2 regions of the Paenibacillus sp. MAH-35 genome follow, and region 1 is predicted to be linked to the other one. Evidence: a T-box and tRNA genes for the amino acid it is inferred to sense, from the RefSeq annotation. Region 1 holds a T-box; the other holds one or more tRNA genes.
What was found. The T-box of region 1 lies ahead of AC3Y2E_RS19570 (alanine--tRNA ligase). A T-box ahead of a tRNA ligase gene usually reads a tRNA of that ligase, here a tRNA-Ala.
Positions count from the first base shown of each region.

Region 1 (3,420 bases):
TACGAAAGAGTCTCATCGGCTATTGTTCCGCTTTATGGAAATATTTATCAATTACTCCTTTAATCCTTCTAACTCCAGCAGAAGAAGATTGTTCTTTTTTAATACTGAACTTTCCTAAGTTTGTTGTATCTTCTACATGAGGACCTCCACATACTTCTCTACTCCAAACTTTCCCTTCGTTATCTTTGATTGTATACACCTTAACGATATCCGGATATTTATCCCAAAAATTCCCTACAACATTACTTTCTTTCGCTTCAGTTTTAGGCAGCTCTGAAATATAGGTAATTGCTTTTGATGAAATCGCATCATTCACATACTTCTCCACCTCAGCTATTTGCTCTGGCGTAAGTTTTTCATCATGGTTGAAGTCAAACCTTAATCGTTCTGAAGTAATATTACTTCCTTGTTGATGAACATGATCACCTAAAACTTCCCTTAAACCAGCAAGTAATAAATGAGATACCGTGTGTAGCGCTGTTGTTTCCGTTGAATGTTCAGCTAATCCACCTTTAAATTTACCCGCAGAAGCAGTTCTGCTCTTTTCAGCATGTTTCTTTGCCGCCTCTACATAAGACGCCTTGTCCTCCATACTATATCCACTTTCAGTTAGGAACTCTTCCGTCAATTCCAAGGGAAACCCATATGTTTCGTAAAAATAAAAGGCGTCTGCACCTGTAACTTTACCTTTATTCTTAAGATGTTTTTGTATTTCAATTTCTCCTTGCAGTAAAGTTCTATAGAAAAGATTTTCTTCCTTATTTACTATTTCGATAACTTTCTTTTTATTACTGATCAAATCTTCATAAGCTGTTGCTTCATCTATATAAACTTCAGACAACTCACCCACAAAACTTCCTCGTATACCGATTTTTTTACCTGCACGAATCGCCCTTCTTAATAACCTTCTTGTTATATACCCTGCATCACTATTAGCTGGCTCCGCACCATCATTAATTAGAAAAGTAGCAGCCCTCACATGATCAAGTATGATTCTAAACGACTTTAATTCGTCAGTATATTGTTTACCACTTAGCTCCATCAATTTTTTCTTGGGATTAAGGAAGAAAGCCGTATTATAAATATCCTTGTCACCATTAAGGGCGGTTGCAACCCTTTCTAATCCGCCTCCATAATCCATATTGGGATTTTGCATTTTTACAAATCCTGTGTCTTCTTTTTTGTAACACATAAATACGTTGTTCCCAATTTCTAAAAACCTCTCGCTTACAGAAGCAGGATGATCCAGTGAATCGCCGCCTGGTTCAAGATCATAGAACATTTCACTATCAGGCCCACCTGGTTCACCAACAGGCATATCGAATGGACTTCCGGCTCTGCTCCACCAATTTTCTTTTTCGTCGTATAAGAATATTCTTCCACCTCTAGATGTCCCATATTGATATGGATCATCCTCAATAATAGGTTCTATACCAACTGATTTGAATTTATCTGACCAGATTTGAATGGCTTCCGTATCTTTCTGTATATTCAAATCATCACTTCCTATAAAAGCACTGATATACAGCCTGCCAGGATCAATTCCTAATTCGATGATATGCCAATTCCAAATGGCATCGATTTGCTTTTTCTTATAGTTATTTTCATTTGCTTTAAACTCCCATCGACCTATCATTTCAAAAAATGTTAGATGCGACGTATCTCCTACTTCCTCAATATCCACTGTCCTTAAACACTTCTGAATATTAGTTATCTCATTACCTATCGGATGCTTTTCCCCCAATAAATAGGGAACCATAGGTTGCATTCCACTTCCCGTAAACAACGTTGAGGGATCATTTTCTGGTAACAAGCTAGAAGAGGGCACTTGGCTAGCCCCTATACCTTTCATAAAATCTATATATGATTTTCTTAACTCATCTGGTGTCATTTTCACCATGCTCATTACCTCCATTTCAATTATTATTTATTCTTGGAAAATCCAAAAGTTTTTATTCTGCGAATATTCAAACGAAAAGAAGTACAACAAAAAAAGCCCTGAGCTGACATATTTCTTGTCAACTTAGGGCGAACTATTATGTCCGTGTTACCACCTAATTTCAGATTTCTCTGCACTCTATCAATACGGGATTTCTCCGATATTGTTTCCTGAATAACGGTGGAACTCCGTTGAAGCCTACTAAGATTCCTCTGTTCGGTTCACAGCTCTGAGACTGCTTCACTATTAGATCAATGAAGATTCGCACCAACCATCTTCTCTCTGTGAGATCCCTAATACCTACTATTTCTCATCATAGCCTTTTCATTTTAAATTAAAGCAATACTAACACACTCAACTTTCCCTGTCAATTAATTCCACTATTTTTTTATAAGGTATAAGTCTATCGATTCTACCATCAGCTTTGGCAATTCGGTTGCTTCGCATCCTCTGACTTCCCCGTTTGGAGGTGATGCTTATGCAATTTTCGTTGATGGAAGTAATTAGGCTCGGTATGTTTTTGCTGGCCCTGCTCACATATCTGAAAACATGAAAATAACCCGCCCAGGTTAGCGCCAAGGGAACGGGTTATTTTCTAAAGTCTCTCTGGGAGGCTTCCCACCCAAAATGTTGTGCAGGGAGTCGGATGGCCGTCCGGCTCCTTTTTCTATCCTAATCTTTTCTATCCTAATCATAACATGGCTATTTCATTCATGCGATTTATCTTCATCTCTATCCGCCAATACATCTCGCACTATTCGTTTTACTTCCTGACTAACAGTGAGCAACATTCCACATGCGCCGTCCAAGGAAACATATCCACCGGCTGCACCTCGACGGTGCGGAAGCCGCCGTCCTCGAGCACGCGCAGGTCGCGCGCGAGCGTCGAGGGGTTGCACGAGACGTAGACGACGCGCTGCGGGCGCATCGCGACGATCGTCTCGAGCAAGGCGGCATCGCAGCCTTTGCGCGGCGGGTCGACGACGATGACGTCGGCGCGGATGCCCTGCTCCCGCCATGAGGGGAGCACGTCCTCGGCCTTGCCGACCGTGAATTCCGCGTTCGCCAAGCCGTTCATCTCCGCGTTGCGGCGGGCGTCTTCGACGGCTTCGGGGACGATCTCGACGCCGTACACCCGCTTCGCGCGCCGCGCGAGAAACAACGAGATCGTGCCGACGCCGCAATAGGCGTCGATCACGGTCTCGCTGCCGGTCAACCCGGCATAGTCGAGCGCTTTGCGGTACAAAGCCTCGGTTTGCAGCGGGTTGACCTGGTAGAACGAGTGCGCGGAGATCGCGAACCGGATGTCGCCGATCGCATCGTAGATCCGGTCGCGTCCCCACAGCACGTTCGTGCGCGGGCCCATGACGCTGCCCGGCGCACCGTCGTTGACGTTGTGGCACACGCTCTCCACGCCGGGCAAGGTCTGTGCGATCCGCTCCGCCAGCTCCGGTCCATGCGGCAGCTCCGGCCCCGCCGTA
Region 1 covers NZ_JBYUPU010000018.1:95,618-99,037, forward strand. Annotated here, with positions in the region: gene AC3Y2E_RS19570 (alanine--tRNA ligase) at 20-1,900, opposite strand; T-box leader at 2,022-2,265, opposite strand; gene rlmD (23S rRNA (uracil(1939)-C(5))-methyltransferase RlmD) at 2,703-3,420, opposite strand, start outside.

Region 2 (3,420 bases), on a different contig from region 1:
AGTCGTGTGCGAATTCAAAGTTCGCTGACACGGCTTTTTTTCATGGTCTCAAATCACCCTGCTCGAGTTTCCTCAGCCTACGCTTATATGCTTGCCTCTTAACTTCATCCGGCGCCATGGCGATCAATTCCCGGAGCATCTCCATTTCCCGGTTGGCCAGTTCAACAATTTGATCGCCGATCAATCTACTGTCCAGATCGTTCAGCAGGACTTCGACGACTCCGTCGGCCTCAAGTCTATTAGCTTGCGCAGCGTCGAGAAACACTACTTCACCCGGGCTATACTGGTCAAAGGCTGTTTGAACCCGACAAGGTATAATTTCAGACATATAGGAATCCACCTTTTCAAAACCATAGTTTCATCCTGCTAATTATACTAACTTGTCTGGGATTAGTCACATTAGGAAATGCCGGCTCTCGCTGCGGCGGCCGGCAAGCCGTCCCGATCCGTACCTTTATCTGCTAGGATCGCGGTTGTCCCGGAGGTGGAGGGTGTCCAGGCTGCAGCGCTTATGACAAGAGCGCTACAGCCCAGGAACGGAGTATTCGAATGTAAGGGATAAGCATTCCAGTCACCCGCAAAAGTGTGTACTCTGCAAAAGGCTTCTCACCTACCTTTTCAGATACCGGTGCGACCGGCCAGATGCGGGTGATTAGAGGCAATACGAGCAGATCGCAGATCTACCCGCGGCATAAAAAAAGAGAGGTCTTATGCGGGGCCATCCGCTAAAAGCGAATGCAGCGCCGCTGCCTCTCAAGCAAGGTTATTTTGTCGGGTGTCTGTCCCTCTCTCGTATTGCCATGATATAAATATAACAGGTTAAAAGTGCCGTGACTTACTGTTTTGACGTTTTTTTTCGGTTAAATTATGGCTTTTTTTATACCAATTAAATCGCAGACTCTACTACTGATACAATAGTGAGGTTTTTTGGAAGAATATTCATGAGAGCTATTTCAAGTGTGAGTGTATTTACCTCTTTTTTTGGATCGTTGACAGAAATAGTAATTACTTTAATTCCTTTTTTAGATTTCTCAGGGGGAACACCCCGAATAAAAGTAATGGAGTTTATCGAGCTATTATTCCCTATTGTAGCTCTTTTTAAGCCAAGATCGTTTTCGGATTCAGGCAAATCGCCTGTAACTTCAACAAAAAATAATCTATCCACTTTTACAATTGTTTGAAGTTGACTTATTGAATTAGAGCCGATATTATTCAGTTTCTCCTCTAGTCGCTCCATACGTGATATGAAGATCTTATCTTTATCGTCGAACTTGTCTGATTTTTGTATTAAATTACTCTCGATTACCCTGTAAATGGGATTGTCAGGTAATTCATTGCTTTCCAAAACATCTTCTATGACTACTCGGAGTTTATTACTTAAATCTACTGTACCGTACATGTCATTGGCATAAAAAATTGTACGTTCTTCTATGATATCAAAAGGAAGTTTTGTTCCATTCTCACAAATAGTTATGACTGGTTTTCTGGAGGCATGTCGAATGGCGAGTTCATACATAACGTTCGGATTAAGTCCAGTAAGATTTGCGATTACAAGATCATCTTCCAGTATTCTCTGTATAACTTGTTTGTTAATAGATCCCGGATGCGGCATACGATGAGCTACTGTTATATTGCTATTTAAAAACCCAAAATGGTTAGTAAGAATAGGGACTACAACAGCATCAATAACTCCTTCTGCAGCTCGTCTTATGTCCGTGTTGTCTCCACCTATTGGAGTAACAATAAAGCATTTTTTTGAACTATATCCTTGTTGATCAACTTCTGTTGTCATATGTACCCCCTGCCAAAATTCCTTTTTGGATGTAAATACGACAATATTCTTGGAAATCCTTTATTTTACCAAAATGTAAAAAGAGGCGATGTTACGCCTCTATAATTGATCGTATGAATATCCCCACCCCTGACTCGTGCATATAATCCGCCAAATAGCGGCCATCCTTCAACCGTCCGCGCCTCGCGCATTTGCTTGATCGTGATCTGGATGTACTCGCTGCCATTGAGAATTTCAATTCCGTGCTTGTCCGTTAAAATAAGTTCCACTCCACTATTGAGCTGCATGCCGATCGTGTCCGCATCAACAAAGAGCCGGCCGGTTATGTACCCTGCGATGAGATCTGCGGTTTCTTTCATGTGCTCAGATAAATCCATACACAGCACCTTCTCTCTCAACATTTATGCGCCCAACTTTTTGTTATGTTAACCTCAATGATCTTGGTAGTGTTTTCGACTAATTGGTCAGAGCGCATCGCTGGCAGCGATGAGGTCAGGGGTTCGATCCCCCTAGGCTCCATACATCAAAACACGGATCATTGGATCCGTGTTTTTCTTTTGGTCCAAAGGCCGAGTGAACCCCTGATAAGGGTTCAGACCGCGTACAAAGAGCGAAGCGAAACTCCGGGGTCCCTGCAAAGTAGTCGGAATATGCCTCAAAGTTTGGCTTCGCTTTGTGGAGGAAGAAACGGCATGGAAATTTACCGCTGCGATCGGCTTATTAAATCCCTTATGGATAAAGGAAAATCCTAAAAAAATAATAGGGTCTTGACAGAAAAAACACCCCTTTGTTTGGTGAAATTGTGGATGACTCGGTTCTTCGGCGAAACCGCAGCAAAAAGCGGAATTACTTGCCCGTGTGTTCGACCATACGACAGGGCGTTTTGTCAAAGGCTTCAACATGCTGACGTTAGGCTGGTCCGATGGGTTTAGCTTTGCACCGATTGACTTTGTCATGCTGTCTTCAGCCAACACGTGGTTTTCTGTTATATCACAGTTCAATAAACTTCCTTCAAAAGCCCATAAACTTCATCTATGGTCAGGCCAAAGGATTTGTAATAGGAAGTATCGATAGCCATCTGATTCAAGATCATTTCATTGCGTTTTTGAAGCATCTCATCGGGTGAGAGATCGGCGACAAAACATCCTTTGCCGGTTACGGTATAAATCAAACCATGCCGTTCGAGTTCTTCCCACGCTTTTTTGACGGTAATGATACTAACACGAAGCTCCGTTGCCGCTTGTCGTATGGGCGGCAAACTATACCCATTCTCTAGTTCGCCCTTGAAAATTTGTGCGCTGATTTGTTCAAAAAGCTGCTGATAAATGGGTTTATCAGATGTGTTCGAAATCGCTATGTTCATTATATTTCCACTTTCTCAAACCGTTTGTTGGCAATATGATAAGCGATTATCGTAAATATCGCAAATATCACGAAGCCCGTAATCAGAATTGAGAGTTGAATGGCCAAATTATCAGCACCAATTCCTTTGAGAAGATCAAACACGAACGAATTTTGTATGCCGAGCCATTCTGCGCCCCCGGCAAACAGTATAGCAGCTGCAATGGCTACAAACGCTGGCGCACCGTATTTATACGCCGTCTTGTAATACATGGAGATAAAAATAA
Region 2 covers NZ_JBYUPU010000005.1:58,528-61,947, forward strand. Annotated here, with positions in the region: gene AC3Y2E_RS06785 (hypothetical protein) at 1-28, shown strand, start outside; gene AC3Y2E_RS06790 (hypothetical protein) at 41-328, opposite strand; gene AC3Y2E_RS06795 (hypothetical protein) at 887-1,792, opposite strand; gene AC3Y2E_RS06800 (hypothetical protein) at 1,858-2,169, opposite strand; tRNA gene AC3Y2E_RS06805 (tRNA-Ala) at 2,244-2,311, shown strand; partial or broken gene AC3Y2E_RS06810 (transposase) at 2,592-2,761, shown strand; gene AC3Y2E_RS06815 (GntR family transcriptional regulator) at 2,790-3,155, opposite strand; gene AC3Y2E_RS06820 (ABC-2 transporter permease) at 3,155-3,420, opposite strand, start outside.
Region 2: it encodes a tRNA-Ala, which carries the amino acid that the T-box ahead of AC3Y2E_RS19570 (alanine--tRNA ligase) is inferred to sense. The anticodon was not compared.